2 regions of the Paenibacillus sp. 05T425 genome follow, and region 1 is predicted to be linked to the other one. Evidence: riboswitches for the same ligand, from Rfam matches in the RefSeq annotation. Region 1 holds a riboswitch; the other holds the start of a gene.
What was found. A riboswitch is a leader RNA that binds a small molecule or an ion and turns the genes downstream of it on or off. The one in region 1 is predicted to bind cyclic di-GMP.

Region 1 (11,463 bases):
GCGGATTTGAAGACATCGGGCAAGAAGCAGTCAGGCATTCAAACCAGCGGCAAGCAAGCGCAGGTACAACTGCTCCCTGTATAGGGATACGAAATACACGATGCATACGAATCGAGAGTGAGGAGACTCATTGTTATATGAGGCAAAACTCATTGTTTAGAGCAGATTGGTGCAGTTGTACTGAATTAGTGAGTCAAACCTCATCCTTCGTGAAGTTAGGTTCATGGGGAGTGAGGTTTGGCTCACTATTTTGTTATGCAGACATGAAATGATGCCGAAGATATGAGGTTAGCTTCATACTTAATGAGCTTAACCTCATTATGGATGGGCAGCGGTAACTTATGTGAGTGTAGGGGATAATAAGGGGAGCGTGAAGCTTAGTAGGATGAGTGAAGCCGGAAGTAAATAGGTTGACAGTATTGGAATCATTTAATATCATTTTTTAAAATATAGGAAGTATAAGTTTCACTCTTATCCTTATGCCTATATTTCACCGCGAAACGAATGCTGCACGCTGCCAGAGGACGCCGTTAGCCGTTTACGCTTGTGAAAATCATTATCAATTACATAAGCGATTATGCTTATTCGACAGAAAAGGAGTTTCCGATGCTTCGTAAATTTTTTGCCTATTATAAGCCGTATAAGAAGCTCTTCTTCATCGACTTCTTTTGTGCGGTGCTGCTGGCTGTCCTTGAGCTTATTTTTCCGCTTGCGGTCAGCTATGTCATCAACACGCTTTTGCCCGACGAGAATTGGGGTCTCATCGTAACGGCTTGCGCGGTGCTGCTCGTTGTATATGCGATTAATACGCTGCTCTCTTATGTGGTTACCTACTGGGGGCATATGCTTGGTATCAACATCGAGACGGATATGAGGAAGCAGCTGTTCGACCATATTCAGAAGCTTAGCTTCCGTTTCTTCGACAATACGAAGACGGGTCATTTGATTTCTCGGATGACGAACGACTTGTTCGAGATTGGCGAGGTTGCGCATCATGGTCCGGAGGACATGTTCATTGCCGCTATGACGCTCATTGGCGCGTTCGGTATTATGCTCTTCATTAATCCAGAGCTCGCTGTCATTACGTTTATCATCGTACCGATCATTATATGGCTCGTGCTGCTGTTCAACGGCAAGATGACGAAAGCTGCGAATCGACTGTTCTCGGATATGGCCGACTTCAACGCGCGGGTCGAGGATACGGTCGGCGGCATTCGCGTCGTACAGGCGTTCTCGAACGAGAAGCATGAGAGAAAGTTGTTCAAAGTGAACAACTTGCGCTTCCGCGAGGCGAAGCTGATCTCGTACAAAATCATCGGCATGAACTCCTCCATCACGTATATGCTTATGCGTCTAGTTTCCGTATTCGTCTTGATCGCGGGAACATGGTATGTGTTGAAGGGCAGTCTGAATTATGGCGACTTTGTTGCGTTCGTTCTGTTGACGAATATTTTCTTCAAACCGATCGAGAAGATCAATGCCGTTATCGAGAGCTATCCAAAAGGTATCGCCGGTTTCAAGCGCTACACGGAGCTGATGGAGACCGAACCTGATATTGCGGATAAGGCTAATGCGGTTGAAGTGGATGGGCTGCAGGGAGATATCGTCTACCGTAACGTATCGTTTGGTTACGAAGGCGTAGCGAAGGTGCTGGAGCATATCGATCTTACGATTCGGGCCGGCGAGACGGTTGCTTTCGTTGGTCCGTCTGGCGCAGGCAAGACGACGCTTTGCAGCTTGCTGCCGAGGTTCTATGAGATCGATGGAGGCAGCATTTCCGTCGATGGGTACGACATTCAGGATATTAAGCTGGAATCGCTGCGCAAGCAGATCGGGATTGTGCAGCAGGATGTATTCCTGTTCGCGGGAACGATACGCGAGAACATCGCTTACGGCAAGCTCGGCGCATCGGATGAGCTGATCATGGAAGCGGCGCGGCGCGCGAAGCTGGAAGAGTTCATTCATTCGCAGAAGGATGGACTGGATACGGTTGTCGGGGAGCGCGGCGTGAAGCTGTCCGGCGGACAGAAGCAGCGTCTCGCCATTGCGCGGATGTTTTTGAAAAATCCGCCAATCCTCATTCTTGACGAAGCGACGTCAGCACTAGATACCGAGACGGAAGCAGCTATTCAGCAGTCGCTGGCTGAGCTGTCCGTCGGCCGCACGACGCTCGTTATCGCTCATCGATTGGCAACAATCAAGAATGCGGATCGTATCGTCGTCGTCACCGAGGACGGCATCACCGAGCAAGGCCGTCACGACGAACTCGTGGAAGCGGGCGGCATCTACAGCCGCCTCCACAAAGCGCAGTTCGGCGGTGCAAGCGTAGGCGCCAGGTAACGATATAAAAGGCAGTTTCGACGGGGCATAGACCACGTCGGAACTGCCTATTTTTGATTGTGAGTATACGGCGGAGTAACTGAGCGGAATAGAGCTAGAAAACAGCGCTATTCAAAAAATCGGGGTGTGTTAGGGGCAGATAGAGATAGAAAGTATCTCTATCTGCAAGGGAGAGCGGCGAATGTGAGCATACGGCGGGTCTGCTGAGCAGATAGAGCTAATAAACAGCTCTATTCAACAAACCGTGGTGTGTTGGTTACAGATAGAGATAGAAAGTAACTCTATTGCTAAGGGAAGGCGGCCAATATGAGCATACGGTGGGCAACTGAGCGGAATAGAGCTAATAAATAGCTCTATTCAACAAACCGTGGTGTGTTGGTTACAGATAGAGATAGAATGTATCTCTATCGCTAAGGGAAAGCGGCGAATGTGAGCATACGGCGGGTCAGCTGAGCAGAATAGGGCTAGAAAACAGCTCTATTCAACAAATTGTGGTGTGTTAGAGGCAGATAGAGATAGAAAGTATCTCTATCGGCAAGGGAGAGCGGCGAATGTGAGCATACGGCGGGGCTATTGAGCGGAATAGAGCTAGAAAACAGCTCTATTCAACAAACCGGGGTGTGTTAGAGGCAGATAGAGATAGAAAGTATCTCTATCGGCAAGGGATTGCGGCGAATGTGAGCATACGGCGGGTCAGCTGAGCGGAATAGAGCTAGAAACAGCTCTATTCAACAAATCGAGGTGTGTTAGGGGCAGATAGAGATAGAAAGTATCTCTATCTGTAAGGGAGAGTGGCGAAATTGAGCATACGGCGGGTCAGCTGAGCGGAATAGAGCTAGAAAACAGCTCTATTCAACAAATCGGGGTGTGTTAGGGGCAGATAGAGATAGAAAGTATCTCTATCGCTAAGGGAAGGTAGCGAATGTGAGCATACTACACAAGCACAAAGAAGAGGCGGGCGCGGCAGTCATCTTGACCTGTCGCGCCTGCCTCTTTAGTTACCCTTTGCCGCCTTGCGGGGCAGGCGGGTCGGGCTCTTTCACGAGCTTCCGCTTCTCCCAGCGGAATATCATGTTCAGCCCTTTATAGATGAGCTTAGACTCCTTCGTGAGCAGCGGGCCTAATATGGCTAGGATCAGCACATATAGCGCAGCGAACGGCTGCAGCAGCTCCATCAAGCCGCCGGCTTTGCCCAGATTAGCCATAATGATCGAGAACTCGCCGCGCGACACAATCGTTAGTCCGATGTTGGACGATGCCTTAGGCGACAGTCCAGCGCTCTTGCCTGCGAACATGCCTGCAACGAAGTTGCCGAGCAGCGTAATGCCGACAGCGCCGAGCGACAGCCATACCGCACCGCCGAGTGCGAGCGGGTCGATCGTGAGACCGAAGCTGAAGAAGAACAAAGCGCCGAAGAAGTCGCGGAACGGCAAAATCATATGCTCGATCCGTTTCATATGCGTCGTCTCCGCTAATACTAACCCGACGAGCAACGCGCCGATCGCTTCTGCGACATGAATCGTCTCGGAGAAACCGGCGACAAGGAACAAGAAGCCGAAGACGAGCAATAGGAATAATTCGTTGGAGCGAATATTGAACAGCTTGTTAAGCAGCGGGGCAGCCTTCCTGCCAATAATGAGGAATAACAACATGAATCCAAGCGCATAAGAGGCCGAGAGCAACACACCGCCAAGCGACGAAGAGTCGCTGAGCACAAGACCCGACAATACGGATATATACACCGCGAGGAAAATATCCTCGAACATAATGATCCCGAGAATCATCTCTGTCTCCGGGTTCGCCGTCCGTTTTAAGTCGACGAGCACCTTTGCTACGATTGCGCTGGATGAGATGGTCGTTATACCTGCAATGACCATCGTTTCCTCGATAGGAAAGTCGTTAACCCATCCGAACAATAAGCCGAGTGAAAAGTTGATTAAAATATAGATCGTTCCGCCAACCGCGATCGCTTTGCCAGACTTCATGAGTCGACCAACCGAGAACTCGAGACCTAGATAAAATAACAGGAAGAGCACGCCGAGGCGCCCCATGAATTCAATTAATTCAGCGCTGTGAATGAATCTGAAGTCTAGTATGCCGAAGTGAGGCGCATGAGGGCCGACAGCCATACCGATCAATATATAAAAAGGAATAACCGAAAAACGAATTTTTGAAGCTAACAGCCCGACCAAGGCGATGAGTATAACGGCGAGACCGATCTCCAGCACCATGTGGTCCATAATTAACGACTCCCGTTTTGGAGCATGAGCTTAAGCTGTTTAAGGTTCTGCCGTTCACCAGCCACAATAAGGGTCGAGTCTGCTTTGAAAACATAGTCGGGACCTGGATTAATATGCTTAGCTTCTTTTTCGACGGCAGCAATAATCGTTGCGCCGGTCGTTTGGCGAATATCCGCCTCGCCGATCGTTTTGCCGATGCAAGCGGCGTTTGGCTCGATTTTGTACCATTCGATCGTTAGATCATCCAGCGCTACTTCAATCGTCTCGAGCGCCTTCGGCTTGTAAGTCATTCCGCCGATAATAGCGGCAATCTGACGAGCTTCTTCATCCTCAAGCGTTACCATGGAGATGCTGTCATCCGGATCCTCATAGTCAAAATGGTACATTTCACGTCGGCCGTCATCATGAATGATAATGACGAACTTATCGCCTCCGCGCGTAATAATCTGGTATTTGCGTCCGATTCCAGGCAAATCAGATTCTCTAATATTCATTGGGTTTGCCTCCTCATTTTTTTGTAGTTTGTACCAAAAAAATGGGTTCTAACCAATGTAGACCGATGTATATTTAATAGGCTTAAGCAGTAAACGCTTCAATCGCTGCAGGATGGTCAGACTTAAGGGGGATAAATAAGCGGGCCGTCCAAATAAGACGGCAAGTGATACCTTATAAGCCGCGGGCTTGCGGCGAATAGGCTGAAGCAGCTTGCTTGGGGAGCGCCCGTTCAGAGCAGCGCAGGTCGTTGCGCGGGCAACAGGATTGAACCGGCTGGAGCCGGCCGTCAACTCGAAGTTGTTGCCTGCTTGGTAAGCAAACAGTGCAGTGAGCAGCAGTGGCAAAATAATAAGCAGGTTAAAGAACCGGTTGCGAAACGCGGGTCTTTGGTTGTGCTTCATGCTTATCGTCAATCTCATCTGCTCACCTCCTGCGGCTATATTTATAAGTATATCTTATAAATGATTAAAATCATAGACAATTCCATTTTTTTGTTGGTCGAATAGGTGAACAATTCAAGGCTTATAACCGTGGGATCAATTAGCAACGATTTTTTTGCTATTAATCAGCGAACCGGCATTTCCGATATGATAGAATGAATGAAAGTTTTCAATAGAATAGAGCATAACAGAGAGAGGTTGATTGGGATGGGAGCAACAGTGAAGGAGCTGTCGCCGCTTGTGCATGCGCTTGATCTTAAGCCGCATGTCGAAGGCGGATGGTACAAGGAAATTTGGAAAGCTAATTTTGAAATTCCGCAGCAGGTGCTCGGCGCTCCGTATTCGGGACCGCGTTTTGCCGCATCGTCGATTTATTTCTTGCTGCATCCTGAGGAGTTCTCGGACTGGCATACGGTTTACTCCGACGAAGTATGGTTCTGGCATTCGGGAAGCCCGTTGCTGCTCACGCTTGGCGGAACAGAAGCTGACCCGCATACCCGTAAGGAAATTATTGTGGGCCCGGACATTTCCGCAGGACATCAACCACAGGCGCTTGTGCCGGCTAACGAATGGCAGATGGCGAGAGCGCTCGGCGACGAGCCGGTACTCGTATCTTGCGTCGTTGCGCCAGGCTTCCACTATGATGATTTCCGTCTGATCAAAAAATAGGCTCGCTCCAATAAATAAGAGCTTCGCGCGTGGCATAATGCCCGGTCGCGAAGCTCTTATTTTTATTATTCGTTTTGCCGCAGCGAATTAATGAACAGCTCGATTAAGGCGGGATCCCACTGTGTTCCCTTGCCTTCCTCCAGAATCGCTAGGGCGTGCTCGCGAGTCATTCCTTTACGGTACGGCCGATCCGATGTCATCGCATCGAAAGCGTCGGCAATGGCAATAACTCGGCCAAGCAGAGGAATGTGCTCTCCTGCGAGCCCGTCGGGATAACCGCGTCCGTCATAGCGCTCATGATGGGAGCGTACGCCCGGAAGCAGATCGGCCATCGCGTCCGCAGGCTCAATCTGCTTCAATATATTTTCGCCCAGTCCCGGGTGTGCCTTAATCTGATTAAACTCCTCGTCCGTTAGCTTGCCATCCTTCAACAGCACCGAGTCACGAATGCCGATTTTGCCGATGTCATGAAGCAGAGCCGACTTGCGCAGCAGTTCAATGTCGGTTTGCGGCCAGCCAGCCTGCTCGCCGATCGCGACGGAATATTCGGCAACGCGTTCCGAATGACCCGCGGTATAGGTGTCGCGCGCGTCAAGCGCGGCAGCAAGCGTGAAGAAGTAGCTTTGGTGAAGCTGCTTATTACGCTCATCCCTCTCCTGCAGACCTTCGATCATATGGTTGAAGCCTGCGACCAGCTTCGAAAATTCATCGGAATGAATATCTTCCGCGCGGGTGTCGTAATGGCCGTTCTGCACGGCAATCATCGCAGCTTGGAGCTTGTGGATCGGATCCTCAATATTGCGAGATAGGAGCGAGGCGCCGAACAAGGAGAAGAAGACGCCGATAACAAGAATGATACCGGCCCATTGCCAATAGGCGGAGGTGCCCCCGCCGTCCAGTCCTTCAAGCCTGATCTGAGCCGCAAGACTATGCAAGAGCAGTGGAAGCGTACCGATTAAAAAAGCGCTTAGCAGAAACTTCGTGCGAATCGAAGCAAATACTTGGCCGCCGAGGGTCAGATCCTGCCCATAGAGTGCTACATGTTTGTTGCGCATATAGGTGACAACAGGTCGAATAGCCCGTGCGGTCAMGAAAAATTCAATCATGGCATGCATACTGGCAACGAGCAGCGCGCCAACGGAAGCAAGTCCGATATAATAATAAGGGAACGAGAGCCATTCCATTTGGATGAAAATATAGCTCATTGCAATAGCCGGCACCGATATGCCGAGCAGATGAGGTCCGAAAGTCCGCTTCAGCGACAGTACCGGAAAGCGGTGCGTTTGTATATAAGCTTTGCGAAGCTGCTCCGCTGTTGGCTGATCGGACAGGAAAGCGACTTGAATCGGCTTTGCATGCCGATAGAATACGAACAGCTCGCAGGCAAGCATAATGAGCAAAGAAGCGAATAAGATGACGCCGAGCACGAAGCCTTCGCCTTGGGGCAGCTTAAGCGTGGAGAAAATGATGATGCCCCCGACTCCGAGCACGGCGACGGTCGATCCAAATACATAGTTGTAGACGAGCTGGAGGAGGAAAGCACGATATACGCTTGCGGGAGTTTGTTGGTGCGGATCTAGTTGCTTCAATGGGATCATTCCTCTTTTCACAGCTTCATGATATAGTTCCTATTACCTATATTAACAATCGGCATATGGAGAGCGGAATTGAAGTTCATTTCCATGTACATACATGGGTATATTTTACATAGGGTTAGATAATTTAGCGGATTGCGGTTGCGACCAAAATTAGCTAAAATAGGTATAGTTCCTTTTTGATAGAGTCATAGATTACGAACGAATTGTTCGATTATGCCAATAGCAAACCATTTGAAAGAGTGGGACGCAAAGTCTGGAGTCTACAGCGCCTAAGGCGCTATGATCGTCCGACCGCCATGAATCTCGTATTCGTGTGCGGTCTTTTTTATTTTTTTTGATAGGGAGGGTATATCATGAGAAAAGCATTTCGTAAGAGCGCATCACTAGTCGTGACTGGGGTCATCGTCTTCGGCATTCTATGCAACGCTTTTGTATTTGGAGCAGGCGGAGGCAACAGCTCTGTGCTCGGTACGGCAGGCAGTTACAACGTGTTCATGCTCGGTGACTTTAAGCTGTATTACGAGCAAGTCGAAGGTGGACTGGCGGCCGGAGGAGATATTGATATAACCGGATTTGGCGTCAATCGAGCGAATGCATCGGGAGACATTGGCTTAGTGGCGGGCGGAGAACTGAAGTTCACGAATGGTCAAATTGATTATGGCGATGCCTACTACGGAACGCTTCATTCAACATCGGCCTTCACGCTCGTAAGAGGCAATAAGCATCAAGGGGCACCTATCGATTTTGAAGCAGAAGCTGAATATTTGTTGAATTTGTCCGCTGAGCTGGCAGCTTTGCCGACCAACGGCACAACAAGCAAAGATCAATACAATTCGAATAAAACGACTTTAAAGGGAACAGACCCTCAGCTCAATGTATTTACAGTAGGGTATGATCTGAATGAGGTATGGCTGGACGTTCCAAATGGCTCGACAGTGATTATTAACGTTACGGGTGCGACTCGATCAATGGGGTGGCAAGGTTATTTTGGCTTTGACGGTAAAGACCGCCAATCTAAAATATTGTTTAACTTCCCGGATGCTACGGCGCTGACGCTCGGCTATAGCGGGGTAAAAGGCAGTCTACTAGCCCCGCAGGCTGATATTACGGCAACGAGCGGCAATATCGACGGCATATTAGTAGGAGCTTCGCTCACGAAAGGCAGAATTCAGCCGCATTGGGTACCTTTCGAGGGGGAGATACCGCTAGCGACGCCAACGCCTAGCCCGTCGGCGACGCCTTCTCCGACACCAACGCCGACAGCGACACCGTCGGAGACACCGACAGCGACACCGTCGGAGACACCGACAGCAACACCGATAGCAACACCGACACCGACAGTAACACCGTCGGAGACACCGACACCAACGCCGACAGCAACACCGTCGGAGACACCGACAGCAACACCGACGGCAACACCGACACCGACAGTGACACCGTCGGAGACACCGACACCAACGCCGACAGCAACACCGTCGGAAACGCCGACACCAACGCCGACAGCAACACCGTCGGAGACGCCGACACCAACGCCGTCAGCGACACCGTCGGAGACGCCGACGGCAACACCGTCGGAGACACCGACAGCAACACCAACGGCAACACCGTCGGAGACGCCGACACCAACGCCGACAGCGACACCGTCGGAGACACCGACAGCGACGCCGACGGCAACACCGACACCGACGGCAACTCCATCGGAGACGCCGACAGCAACACCGACGGCAATGCCGACAGCGACACCAACGGCGACGCCAACGTCGACACCAGTCGTAACGCCATCACCGGCGCCGACGCCGATGCCGACGGGAACTCCGATACCGGAGGCAACGGTTACTCCTGAGCCTACAGTGTCACCTGATCCAACGCCGACGCCTTCCGATGAAGTGATTATTGATGAAGAAGAAGTGCCGGGAGGCTCACCGGATGAAGGCGGAGCGCCTGAAGATGGCGAGGAGCAAACTACGGATGACGAAGAAGTAACGGTAGACGATGAAGAAATAGGCTTAGGGACACCGGAAGATGGTTCAGTGGATGTTGATACATTGCCTAAGACAGGCGATAGCAGCACCATGCCGTTCTACATGGCTGGATTGGTAATCGTAATGCTAGGATTTCTGATCCGCTTTTCTGCACAGAAGAAATAAGAGCAACGACTAATAATTAAAGGGCTGTTCCTTAAGCGGTTATCCGCTCGTGGAACAGCCCTTTGCATTTGTATAAGCTACATTATGAAGGCAATATGATCTTTTGACCCGGGAAGATGAGGTCTGCATTCGTTAACTTATTAAGATCGCGAAGCACCTGCCATGTCGTTCCGTATTTCTTAGCAATCGCCCATAGCGTATCGCCTTTTACAACGATGTAGGCCGAGGCTGCAGGCTCGGGTTTTGGTTCAGGCTTAGGTTCTGGTTTCGGTTCAGGTTGCTCGGGCTCGGGCTTCGGCTCGGGTTCAGGGGAAGGAGTGGCGGGTTTCACTCCTTCCTTAATGCGTCCCTCAATGGTTGGATTTGCTTTGCCAAGCTTCTGAATATAAGCGATGAGCGCTTCATCCAGCGCGCCGTACATGCCGGCTTGCGGATACTTGCCGAACATGGTGTACTCATCGCCGCCCGCAGCTATGAAGTCATTCGTGGCAAGGGTGTATGTCGCGGCTTCATCCAATGGTTTGCCGCCGATTGTGACGGAATGAACGCGCTCCCCTTTGACTGCTTCCTTGTCGATTTTGAAAGCGGCGCCGGACACTTGCGGGAAAGCGCCCTTCGGATTCGGATAATCAGAGACGCCGTTCTCGAGCGCGGCTTTGATATCTGCGCCGGTTACTTTGAGCGTCACGATCTGATTCCCGAACGGCAGAACGGTAATGACTTCGCCTTTCGTAATCGGGCCAGCATCGATAGAAGCGCGAATCCCTCCGCCGTTCGTAAGCGCAACATCAGCTCCCGAGATGTCGGCCAAAGCGTCGGCAACCAGGTTGCCAAGGTTCGTCTCGCTTGCGCGTACTTTCTCCCTTGCGCCTTCAAGAGCAACGGACGATTCGCCAACTTGCTCTGCGAGAATCGTCTCTTGGCTCTTCAGCGTGGCTGCAACAAGCTCAGCGACTTCGGCGTTCGGCGTGATTTCCGCTGCCTCGGCTTGGTTGATAAGCGTCGCTTGCTTCTTAACGACAGCACCATTCTCGACCCAAAAGTCAACGACGCCGACGTATTTCGTATACTCGCCCGCGCTGACAATCAGTGTGCCATTGTCGCCTACAAGGCCGTCTTCAAGAACGGTATGACTGTGTCCATCGACAAAGATATCGATGCCCGCTACGGCTTTGACGACCCGAAGACTCGTGTCATAGCTGGACTTGTCCTGTCCGAGGTGGCCGACCGCAATGATGACGTCGGTCTTGTCCTTTAGCTCATCGACAATAGCTTGCGCTTCCGATGCGGAGTCGGTGAAGTGAAGCCCCGCCACGTTCTTCGGATGCGTCTTGTACACCGTCTCTGAAGTCGAAAGACCGAAGATGCCGATCTTTACGCCGTCAATTTCTTTGATGATATACGGCTCGAAGACCCGTTTGGCGCCTAGTCCTTTGATATTGGCGCTCAGCATTGGAAACTTCAGCTTGCCGGCAAGCTCGATCAATCTCGCCGAGCCATAATTGAATTCATGGTTGCCTGGCACCATAGCGTC
Region 2 (11,463 bases), on a different contig from region 1:
GAACCCTTCGTACTTCCTGCCGCAACAATTCAAGAACCAAGCGAACGTGAAGATTCACCGCGAAACGACTGGTCCTGAGATCGTAGAAGCGATCAACTCGCTTGACGGCAAGCTGGACGCTTTCATCGCTGGTATCGGCACTGGCGGTACGATTACAGGCGCTGGCGAAATCTTGAAGAAGAATTTCGACGGTATCAAAATTTACGCGGTTGAGCCTGCGGCTTCCCCGTTGCTCTCCGGCGGCAAGCCAGGTCCTCATAAGATTCAAGGTATCGGCGCTAACTTCGTGCCTGACATCCTGGACCGTGAGATCTATGACGGCGTTATTACAATTGAGAACGAAGATGCTTTTGAATACGCGCGTCGCGCAGCGAAAGAAGAAGGTATCCTTTGCGGTATTTCTTCCGGCGCAGCGATCTTCGCAGCGCTTCAAGTTGCCAAAGAACTTGGCGAAGGCAAACGCGTAGTAGCGATTGTTCCAAGTAACGGTGAACGTTACCTGAGCACACCGCTCTTCAACTTCGACAACTAATCCATAACGATAGCTGCAATTCAAGCCTTCCATTCCTCGGAGTGGGAGGCTTTTCTCCATTTACTGCCTGGGCCCTTCAAGAAAGAAGCCACGCCCTTTTCTTTTGCCGCGCTATTCTGTATACTAGGCAAAATAAGTCAGATGAACGGGGGTTGAGGGTGATGGTCACCGATAGAAAGCAGTGGGTCCGGTGGCACGCCGAGCGGAAATATACGACGCTTCCGTTGCTTAAGGAATTGCCGATTCAGAGCCGTGATAGCGGCATAGTCACTTCTTGGGAAGAAGCATGGCAGGACGCATCACCGTATGCCGTTGTGCTGGAGAGCGGGAAGGATGGCAAGTATACGTATTTGGGCTTGCATCCGGATGCCATTATTCGGGGCAAAGGACTGACTGCCGAGTCCGTCACCTACGAATCGCTAGAGGAGCAAAGCCGGCGCAACTGGCATGGCAAGCCGCTTGAAGTGATGAGGGAATGGATGGCGGGCGCAGTCGGACCGCGTCTAGCTTATGGACCGAAGTGGATCGGCGGCTGTGTCGGCTACTGGAGCTATGATGTGATACGTTCGATAGAACGTTTGCCGGAGCTTGCGGACGATGATCTGACTTTGCCGGATTACTTGTTCATGCGAATGAATGAACTATGGATTATTGATCATGAGCGCTCTGTCGTTTATTGTGCTGTCCATATGCCAATTGATCCGAACGCCAGTGAGGAGGAGCTGCTGGAAGCCTACGATCGTGCGCTGTCTCGCGCCGAGGGGATGACAGACTACTGGCTGACATGGTTCGAAGAAGAGAAAGCGTGCCGCAAGGCGGAGGCGGTCAAGGAGAAGCGCCTTAAGCTGACGGAAGCGGATCATCTTCATATCGACATCGAACAAATGAACGATATTAGCTCACCGTTCAAGAAGCAGGCGTATATGGACGCCGTAGAAGCGATTCGCAATTATATCGGCCAAGGCGATGTGTTCCAGGTAAATCTGTCCCAGCGTCAAAGCCGTGCGATTGATACGTCACCGGAAGAGCTGTACGAATGGCTCAGACTGTTCAATCCGTCGCCATACATGGGCTTCCTGCGCTGCCCTGACTTCCAGCTGGTGTCGGCTTCACCGGAGCTGCTCGTAGAGCTGCAGGACGGCAGATTGGCAACGAGGCCGATTGCCGGCACGAGGCGCAGAGGGCGGACAGAGGAAGAAGACCGCCAGCTTGCAGAGGAGCTTGTCGCTAACGAGAAGGAGCGCGCCGAGCATATTATGCTCGTCGATCTGGAACGCAACGACCTCGGCCGTATATCGACGTACGGGACGGTTGAAGTGAAGGAACTTATGGTCATCGAGTATTACTCGCATGTGATGCACCTCGTGTCGCAAGTCGAAGGGGTTCTTGCCGAAGGCAAGGACGCATATGACGTCATTGCGGCTACGTTCCCGGGAGGCACGATTACAGGAGCACCGAAGATTCGAACGATGGAAATTATAGAGGAGCTTGAGCCGGTACGCAGAGGTCCGTACACGGGATCGCTCGGCTGGATTGACTATAACGGCGATATGGAATTTAATATTATTATTAGAACGATGGCTATCAAGGATGGCGTTGCTCATATACAGGCAGGTGCCGGTATCGTGATCGACTCGAATCCGGAACGCGAATATTATGAATCTCTGAACAAAGCGAAGGCGTTGTGGAAGGCCGTTCAGTACAGCGAACAGTTGGCCGGAGCAAACAACGGATAAGAGGGGGAGCTTAGACGATGATCCTTGTAATTGATAATTACGATTCCTTTACGTACAATCTCGTTCAGTATTTGGGAGAGCTTGGCGAAGAGATTGTGGTCAAAAGAAATGACGAGATCGACCTAGCGGGCATTGAAGCGCTGAAGCCCGACCATATTCTCATTTCGCCAGGTCCTTGCTCGCCTAATGAAGCGGGAATCAGTCTCTCGCTCATCGACCATTTCAAAGGCGTTATTCCGATCTTCGGCGTATGCCTAGGCCACCAATCGATCGGACAAGCGTTCGGAGGCGAGGTTGTCCGCGCGGAGAAGCTGATGCACGGCAAAACTTCACTCATTCATCATGACAGCAAGTCGATCTTCGAAGGCATGCCATCCCCGTTCACGGCGACGCGCTACCATTCGCTGATCGTTCGACGCGAGACGCTGCCGGACTGTCTCGTGATTACGGCTGAGACGGATGAAGGCGAGATTATGGGTCTTCGTCATAAGGAATACGCGATTGAGGGCGTTCAATTCCACCCTGAATCGATCATCACGGAGCATGGCCTGACGATGCTTCGTAACTTTTTGCAAAATAAAACCGGAGCCGCGCGATGAAAGTCAGCTTGAACGGCTCTGTTAAGGAAGCAGGCGAAGCCGTGATCTCGGTCTACGATCACGGTTTTTTGTACGGTTTGGGCCTGTTCGAGACGTTCCGTACTTACGGCGGCCGTCCTTACCTGCTGAACCGCCATCTAAGGCGGCTGCAGGTTGGCTGCGAACAGCTAGGCATTCTGTATCGCGGCGATGAGAAGGAAATTAGCGAGCAGGTGACGGAGCTGCTGGCTGCGAACGGCCTGACGGACGGTTATGTCCGTCTGACGGTAAGCGCGGGTGTTGGCGAGCTTGGTCTCCCAACGGGCGATTACGAGCAGCCGAGCGTGCTGCTGCTCGTGAAGTCGCTGCCGCCGGTCAATGATTCGATTCCTATGCATGGAAGAGAGCTGAGGCTGCTGCAGACGCGGCGGAACACGCCGGAAGGCGACATCAGATTCAAATCTCTCCATTATATGAATAATATTATTGCGAAGCGTGAGCTGCTTGCCTCTTCTCCTCCGTCAGGAGCCGAGGGGCTTATGCTGACGAAGGAAGGCTGGATCGCTGAAGGCATTGTGAGCAATCTGTTCTATGTGAAGGACGGCATTTTGTGCACGCCGGCTATTGATACGGGCATCTTACCCGGTGTAACGCGCGAGCGTGTTATCGAGCTTGCACGGGAAGCGGGGCATGCGGTGCATGAAGGACATTTTACATGGGAAGAGCTTGTACGAGCTGATGAAATATGGATGACTAACTCCATACAGGAGCTTATACCGATTACGACGCTATCCGACATTGCGAGCAGGAACGAGACTGTACAAGTTGGCGACGGTTATGCGGGAGATCTGACGAGAGGCTTGCTAGCACTCTATCGTGCGGATACATCGCGACTTGTCGGGAATGAATAACGGTTAAGGAGAGTGGCAGCATGAGCAAGAGCAGCACGCATAATAGACATTGGTTATATGAGTTGAACGGCGGCATTCGGCTGGAGCTTGGCAAACGTACATTAATTATGGGCATTCTCAATGCGACGCCTGACTCCTTCTCTGATGGCGGCAAGTATACGGGGGTGGATGCTGCAGTAGCCCACGCGCTTGCTATGGTGGAGGATGGGGCGGATATTCTCGATATCGGCGGCGAATCGACGCGTCCGGGTTTCGAGCCCGTTCCTCTTGATGAGGAGCTGCGGCGCATCATTCCTGTTATTGAAGCGGTGCGGAAGGAAATTCCGCATATACCGCTGTCTATAGACACGTATAAGGCTGCTGCTGCACGTCAGGCGCTCGAAGCGGGCGCTCACATTATTAACGATATATGGGCCTTGAAGGGTGACCCCGAGATGGCGGCAGTGGCCGCAGAGTTCGGCTGTCCCGTTATTCTTAACCATAACCGTCATGCGCGGGACTACAACGATTTCGTGCCCGATGTGCTGGCTGATCTGCTTGGCAGTGTCGAGATCGCGAAGACGGCCGGCGTTTCGGAGACTCAGGTATGGCTCGATCCCGGTATCGGGTTCGCCAAAACGTACGAGAACAACTTGGAGCTGCTTGCTCGCTTATCCGAACTGTCGGCGCTGGGCTATCCGGTGCTGCTCGGCACATCGCGCAAACGGTTTATTCGCGACACGCTGAGCTTGCCCGTGGAAGAGTTGGCATTCGGCACAGCCGCGACAGTCGCGCTTGGTATCGCGCAAGGCAGTCATATCGTAAGGGTGCATGACGTTCGCGAGATGAAGCAGACCGCTTTGATGACGGACGCTATTTTGAAATTTAAGACAACAAAGTAAGAAATAAGACGTTTGCCTGTGAGGGGAGTGACGGAAATGGACCAAATGGCGATTAAAGGGATGCGCTTCTACGGGTATCATGGCGTTTTTGCCGAAGAGAATAAGCTGGGGCAGCAATTTTACGTCGATGTCGTGCTGCATATGGAGCTTGGCCAAGCTGCTGAGACCGATGATTTGAACTATACAATTAACTACGCGGAGATCCATGCATTCACGAAAGAGATCGTGGAAGGACCTCCTTTCAAGCTGATTGAAGCTTTAACAGGTCACATTGCATCACGGGTTCTGGAAGCTTATACTATGGTAAATGAAGTGACGGTTCGAGTAACAAAGCCGCATCCTCCGTTCGATATCCACTTTGACGGGGTAACGATCGAGATGCGGAGAAAGCGGGGTGCACATGGAAGAGCGATTCCCGCCTAACGGGCAGTCATTCGAAGCGTACGTCGCTTTAGGGTCGAATATGGGAGAGCGAGAGCAGCTTCTGATGGAGGCTATCGGACTGATTGACCATGAACCAACCATTGAAGTACGGAGTGTGTCGGGCATCTATGAGACAGATCCTGTCGGCTATACAGATCAGCCTGCATTTCTGAACATGGCCATAGCGATCCGCACTTCGCTCAGTCCGATCGAACTGCTGCGCAAGCTCCTCGAATATGAGCTGCAGCTAGGGCGAGTTAGGCAGATACGTTGGGGACCGAGAACCATTGACCTCGACCTCCTGCTATACGATAATGTCAGAATGGATCAAGAGGAGCTGACACTGCCGCATCCGCGCATGATGGAGCGGTCATTCGTGCTTGTGCCGTTAAACGATGTTATCGAAGTATCGCATACGCTGCAGAGTGAGGTTGCACGTGCGGCCGGCAGCGCGCTTCAGGATGGAAAGGAAGGCATCACGTTATGGAAAACAATCAATTGGCGCAGCGCGTCAGAGCCTTTCGGAAGCTGAAGGGTTACACACAGCAGGAGCTGGCCAAAGTACTTGGCGTATCTGTTGCGGTATTGGGCTCGCTTGAGCGCGGTACGAGGAAGACAGACCCGAAGCTGCTTAACCATATCGCGAGCACGCTTGGGATCGACTATGAGGAATTAATGTCGGATAACCGTGAATAAAGCCTGACGTCCGGCACAGGGCGCTTGGGATCAAATAATATCAATGAGGAGTTTGGAACGGCATGCTGAAAATCGGCGACATCGAGATGAAGAATAGGGTCGTGCTGGCGCCGATGGCAGGCGTGTGCAACCCTGCTTTTCGTTTAATAGCAAAGGAATTCGGAACGGGACTTGTATGCGCGGAGATGGTGAGCGACAAGGCGATCCTGCACGGAAATAAACGAACGATGGAGATGCTGTTCGTTGACGAGCGCGAGAAGCCGCTTAGCTTGCAAATATTCGGCGGCGACCGTGAGTCGCTGGTCGAGGCGGCGAAGGTTGTCGATACGCAGACGAATGCAGACATTATAGACATTAATATGGGATGCCCCGTACCGAAGGTAACGAAATGCGACGCCGGCGCTCGTTGGCTGCTTGACCCGAACAAAATCTATGAGATGGTATCTGCTGTCGTAGACGCAGTGAAAAAGCCGGTTACGGTGAAGATGCGTATCGGCTGGGATGACGAGCATATTTATGCGATCGAGAACGCTCGTGCGGTTGAGCGCGCAGGCGGCAAAGCCGTTAGCGTACATGGACGGACGCGGGAGCAACTGTATACGGGCAAGGCGAATTGGGACATCATAAGGGATGTCAAACAATCGGTATCTATTCCCGTAATTGGGAATGGCGACGTATTCTCGCCAGAAGACGCGAGAAGGATGCTGGATCACACCGGCGTCGACGGCGTTATGATCGGACGCGGCGCGTTGGGCAACCCATGGATGCTCTATCGTACGATTCAGTACTTGGCAACGGGCGAGCTTCTGGGCGATCCGGCACCGCGCGAGAAGATGGAAGTCGCGATCTTGCACCTTGACCGACTGATCGCGCTGAAGAACGAAGCGGTAGCCGTGCGCGAGATGCGCAAGCACTTAGCATGGTATTTGAAGGGCTTGCCAGGCGGCGCGCGCGTGAAGGACGTTATTATGGAAGAAACGGACCGCGATCGCATGGTGGCGATTTTGGGAAATTATATTCGTTCATTGGAGGAAGAGGCCGTGCAGGAGCAGAATGGCGCTTCATCCGTCCATACCGCAGCGGAAGAGATCATTCATTAAATGGATCGCCGGTTGCCGCTGCTTTTAATGGAGCGCCATGTCGGAGCATGCTTCATTTTGGAGGCAGCGGCACTTGCATCGACAAAGTTCGACAGATGTCGGCATGATGCGGAATGTATGGATTCACGCCTAAGTGAAACGGTTTCAATGGGACGTTTGGCTTTGATTGACATTGGGGGCAACTTTGAAATATAATCGTGCAATATAATCCAAAGAGGCTCTCAAGAGACTCCTTTAAAGTGAAATGACTCAAGGTATGATGGCAATGAAGCGTAATATATTAGGTAACAGTGAATTCATACACGGTATGAAAATAAGTCACACGACGGGAGAATCGGAAAGATGAACGATAAGCAAATCATTCTGACTCAGGACGGCTTAAAGAAGCTTGAAGAGGAACTGGAAACCTTAAAGTCGATCAAGCGCCGCGAAGTCGCTGAGCGGATCAAGGTTGCAATCGGTTATGGCGATATTAGCGAGAACTCCGAATACGAGGACGCGAAGAATGAGCAGGCATTTATCGAAGGCCGTATTATTACGCTTGAGAAGATGCTTCGTAATGCGCGTATCATCAATAACGATGATATCGATATCGATACGGTGAGCATTGGTTCGATTGTAACGGTTGAAGATATGGAATTCGGCGACACAATGGAATATGCGATTGTAGGCACTGCGGAGTCCGATCCGCTCCAAAATAAGATTTCTAATGAAAGTCCGGTTGGCAAGGCGATTCTAGGCAAGAAAAAAGGCACCGTTGTAGAAGTGAACGTACCAGCCGGCATCATTCAATATAAAATTGTCGATATCAAAAAATAAGGTTTGCGATGAATGGTTTAGAAAGCTTCCTTGCCGGAAGCTTTTTGAACGTTATCGGTTACCCTTACGTATCAGGGAGATGAACGAAAGTGGAACATGAGAATAACGAGCAGGGACAGGAGCAGGAGCTTAGTGAGCTTCTGCAGATCCGCAGAGACAAACTAGACGAGCTTCGCGCTTTAGGCGTTGACCCATTCGGCAAGAAGTTCGAGCGCACTCATAATGCCAAAGATATACTAACAGCCTATGAAGCGTCTACGAAGGAAGAGCTGGAAGGCCAAGCGGTTAAAGTGAGCATCGCCGGCCGTATTATGCAGAAGCGCGGCATGGGCAAGGCAGGCTTCGCGCATATCCAGGACTTGAGCGGCAAGATTCAAATCTACGTCCGCAAGGACACGGTCGAAGAGCATAAGTTCGCTGCTTTCGATCTGCTTGATATTGGTGATATTGTCGGCGTACATGGCGTCGTGTTCAAGACGAATACAGGCGAAGTTTCCGTCAAAGCGCAAGATGTTGACGTATTGACGAAGTCGTTGCTTCCGCTGCCTGACAAGTACCATGGCCTGAAGGACGTCGAACTGCGCTATCGTCAACGTTATGTCGACCTGATTGTGAATCCGGACGTTCAACAAACGTTTATTACCCGGTCCAAAATCATTCAATCGATGCGCCGTTATCTCGATTCGAGAGGTTACTTAGAAGTAGAGACGCCAACGTTGCACTCGATAGCGGGCGGAGCTGCTGCTCGTCCTTTCATCACTCATCATAATGCGCTAGATATGCAGCTTTATATGCGTATTGCGATCGAGCTTCATCTAAAACGTCTTATCGTGGGCGGCTTGGAGAAGGTATATGAGATCGGCCGCGTATACCGCAACGAGGGTATCTCGACGCGTCACAACCCTGAGTTCACAATGATCGAGCTGTATGAGGCTTACGCTGACTACAAAGATATTATGGCTCTGACCGAGAATCTGATTGCGCATATCGCACAAGAGGTGCTTGGCACAACGAAGATTATGTACCAAGGCCAAGAAGTCGACTTGACTCCGCAATGGCGCCGCGTCTCGATGGTAGATCTCGTGAAGGAACTTACAGGTGTCGACTTCAGCGTGGAGATGACCGACGAGGAAGCACATCGCCTTGCTAAAGAGCATAAAGTTGCGGTTGAGCCGCATATGACGTTTGGTCATATCTTGAACGCGTTCTTCGAAACATTTGGCGAGCATACGCTCATCCAGCCTACGTTCGTTACCGGACATCCGGTTGCGATCTCGCCGCTGGCGAAGAAGAGTGAAGCCGATCCGCGCTTCACGGACCGCTTCGAGCTATTCATCGTAGCACGCGAGCACGCGAACGCCTTTACCGAGCTGAACGATCCGATTGACCAGCGCGAACGGTTCGAGGCACAGCTCGTAGAGAAAGAGCACGGCAACGACGAAGCGCATGAGATGGATGATGACTTCATCCGCGCCCTTGAATACGGCATGCCGCCTACTGGCGGTTTGGGAATCGGCATCGACCGTCTCATTATGCTGTTAACGAATGCGCCTTCGATCCGGGACGTACTGTTGTTCCCGCATATGAGAGATCATCGCTCTGGCGAGTAAGAGACGAGCTATATGGAAGCAAGATATAAATAACTATAGAAGCGTGGCCGTGTTGATGGTGAATAACCGTCTGACGGCCGCGCTTTTTCTTATTTCTTCTACTAATTATCATGATGAAATTTGTCGAACAAACGCATGAATACGCATACATTTAATGGCGTGAAATTTATGTTCTCAAAATGCTAATCTAGTATTGACACCTTCATAGTAACAGTAATAGAATAGGACTTGCGAATCACAATTGTTACATATTTATGCAAAAAAGCTAACAAAACAACAATATCTCATGTAAATCGCAAACCATCCGAAAGGTTGGGACGCAAAGCCAGGAGTCTAAGGCATCGTTAAGCTATCGATGCTATGATCGTCCGACCGCCATGAACTGTCATGGCGGTCTTTTTTATTTTGCGGAAGCCATGACGTCATATATTATGGGGGAGGGTATTTATGATTAAGAAGAAGTGGTTGAAGTCAGCCCTATTGTTGAAGTTGGTCGTCATCTTAACGATCGGTACGGCTGGTACGGTTTTTGCCCATGGAAGCGGCGGTGGGGCGGCAAGCAATTGCAGCGGCGATTATGTGGATGAGGTCTTCTTTTACAACTATAATTTTTCCCTATCCGATGATGGGGACCAAGTCGTTAGCGGTTCCCGCGACTACGATAAAACCAATTTGAACTGGAATGCGGGAGATGGTTATGCCATTACTTGCGTGAAAGTTGAAGGGTTATCGGATGGTGCAACTAAAACCTATGAGTATGACGGCGGTGCTATTAGCGGAAGTGGCCTTCAGGCGCCTCAGTATGCTTATGAGAAATACGAAAAAGTCAACGGTAAGTGGAAATGGGTAACTTATTATAAAGAACAAACAATATCCTATGTGAAATTTTACTACAAGGAACTGCCGGCTCCAGGCTGCACGGAAGGCTACGATGCCAGCTATAAATATACGGTAGGTAATTCTAATAGCTTTGAAGTAGGACCTAGCGGCAAAAAAGTCGTGAGCGGCGAATTAAAGAACAACAAGAAGACTGTTAATTGGAACGTAATCAACGACACGGATTTATTGAAACATGATGTCGTGTGCGTGAAGATCACTTGGAAATCGGGCAACAAATATAAAACGGAGACGACATCCTACGGAGCAAGCGGAATCAAATCCGGTTCCTCGACAGCTCAGACGGATAAAATCCGTGAAATCGAGTTTTTCGTGAAGAAGACTGTAATTGTACCGACACCGGAACCAACAGCAACACCGACACCGGAACCAACAGCAACACCGACACCGGAACCAACAGCAACACCGACGCCGGAGCCGACAGCAACACCAGAACCAACAGCGACTCCGACACCGGAGCCGACAGCAACACCAGAACCAACAGCGACCCCGACACCGGAGCCGACAGRAACACCAGAACCAACAGCGACTCCGACACCGGAGCCGACAGCAACACCAGAACCAACAGCGACTCCGACACCGGAGCCGACAGCAACACCAGAACCAACAGCGACTCCGACACCGGAGCCTACAGCAACGCCGGCACCGACACCGGAGCCGACAGTAAAGCCAGAACCGACACCAGTTCCGACACCGGAACCAACGGTAGAGCCGACAACGGAACCAACGACACAACCAACAACAACACCAAGGCCAGCTCCTACGCCGGTAGAAACGCCAGAATCGACACCGGAACCAACGGTAGAACCGACTCCGACAYTTGAGCCAACAGCAACACCGGAAACAGAAGTTGTTGTTGACGAAGACGATACACCTCAAGGATCGGTAGACGCAGGTGAAGAGGAAGTTGTCGAAGAGGGTGACAACGAGGTACCGCAAGGATCGGTTGACACTGATACGGATGCAGTTAAAGAAGAAGACGAAGCATCTGTTACAGACAACGAAGTTCCATTAGCAACGCTTCCGAAAACAGGCGATACAAGCTCGTTTCCTACTTATATGGCAGGTCTTGGCCTGCTGTTGATTGGATTGCTTACGTTCAAAAAGAAAAAATCAACAAAAGCATAGAATTAAGAATTGCTAAGCAACTGCCCTGATAGCCTTTACGGTAATCGGGGCAGTTTTTTTGTCGATTGGTCTTGTTTATAAAGGAACTGAGGAGGTTTTGGAGTGTCGGTCCCCGCCTTTTTGTAAAATTTTGATCTATTTTTTGCTAGATA

Region 2: linked by a shared signal. The riboswitch ahead of AC1DF0_RS30355 (LPXTG cell wall anchor domain-containing protein) and the one ahead of AC1DF0_RS21050 (choice-of-anchor A family protein) in region 1 are both predicted to bind cyclic di-GMP.

Annotation. Positions count from the first base shown of each region.
Region 1 is NZ_JBFTLA010000009.1:106,521-117,983, reverse strand. Features, by position in the region: gene infC (translation initiation factor IF-3) at 1-84, shown strand, start outside; gene AC1DF0_RS21080 (ABC transporter ATP-binding protein) at 607-2,340, shown strand; gene AC1DF0_RS21075 (cation:proton antiporter) at 3,339-4,580, opposite strand; gene AC1DF0_RS21070 (cation:proton antiporter regulatory subunit) at 4,583-5,074, opposite strand; gene AC1DF0_RS21065 (hypothetical protein) at 5,123-5,494, opposite strand; gene AC1DF0_RS21060 (cupin domain-containing protein) at 5,723-6,184, shown strand; gene AC1DF0_RS21055 (HD-GYP domain-containing protein) at 6,250-7,773, opposite strand; cyclic di-GMP riboswitch class I at 7,994-8,081, shown strand; gene AC1DF0_RS21050 (choice-of-anchor A family protein) at 8,136-9,929, shown strand; gene AC1DF0_RS21045 (5'-nucleotidase C-terminal domain-containing protein) at 10,012-11,463, opposite strand, start outside.
Region 2 is NZ_JBFTLA010000024.1:1,706-13,168, reverse strand. Features, by position in the region: gene cysK (cysteine synthase A) at 1-532, shown strand, start outside; gene AC1DF0_RS30405 (anthranilate synthase component I family protein) at 694-2,268, shown strand; gene pabA (aminodeoxychorismate/anthranilate synthase component II) at 2,286-2,867, shown strand; gene pabC (aminodeoxychorismate lyase) at 2,864-3,757, shown strand; gene folP (dihydropteroate synthase) at 3,778-4,638, shown strand; gene folB (dihydroneopterin aldolase) at 4,675-5,061, shown strand; gene folK (2-amino-4-hydroxy-6-hydroxymethyldihydropteridine diphosphokinase) at 5,039-5,593, shown strand; gene AC1DF0_RS30375 (helix-turn-helix domain-containing protein) at 5,545-5,757, shown strand; gene dusB (tRNA dihydrouridine synthase DusB) at 5,820-6,857, shown strand; gene greA (transcription elongation factor GreA) at 7,200-7,676, shown strand; gene lysS (lysine--tRNA ligase) at 7,766-9,286, shown strand; cyclic di-GMP riboswitch class I at 9,571-9,666, shown strand; gene AC1DF0_RS30355 (LPXTG cell wall anchor domain-containing protein) at 9,734-11,311, shown strand.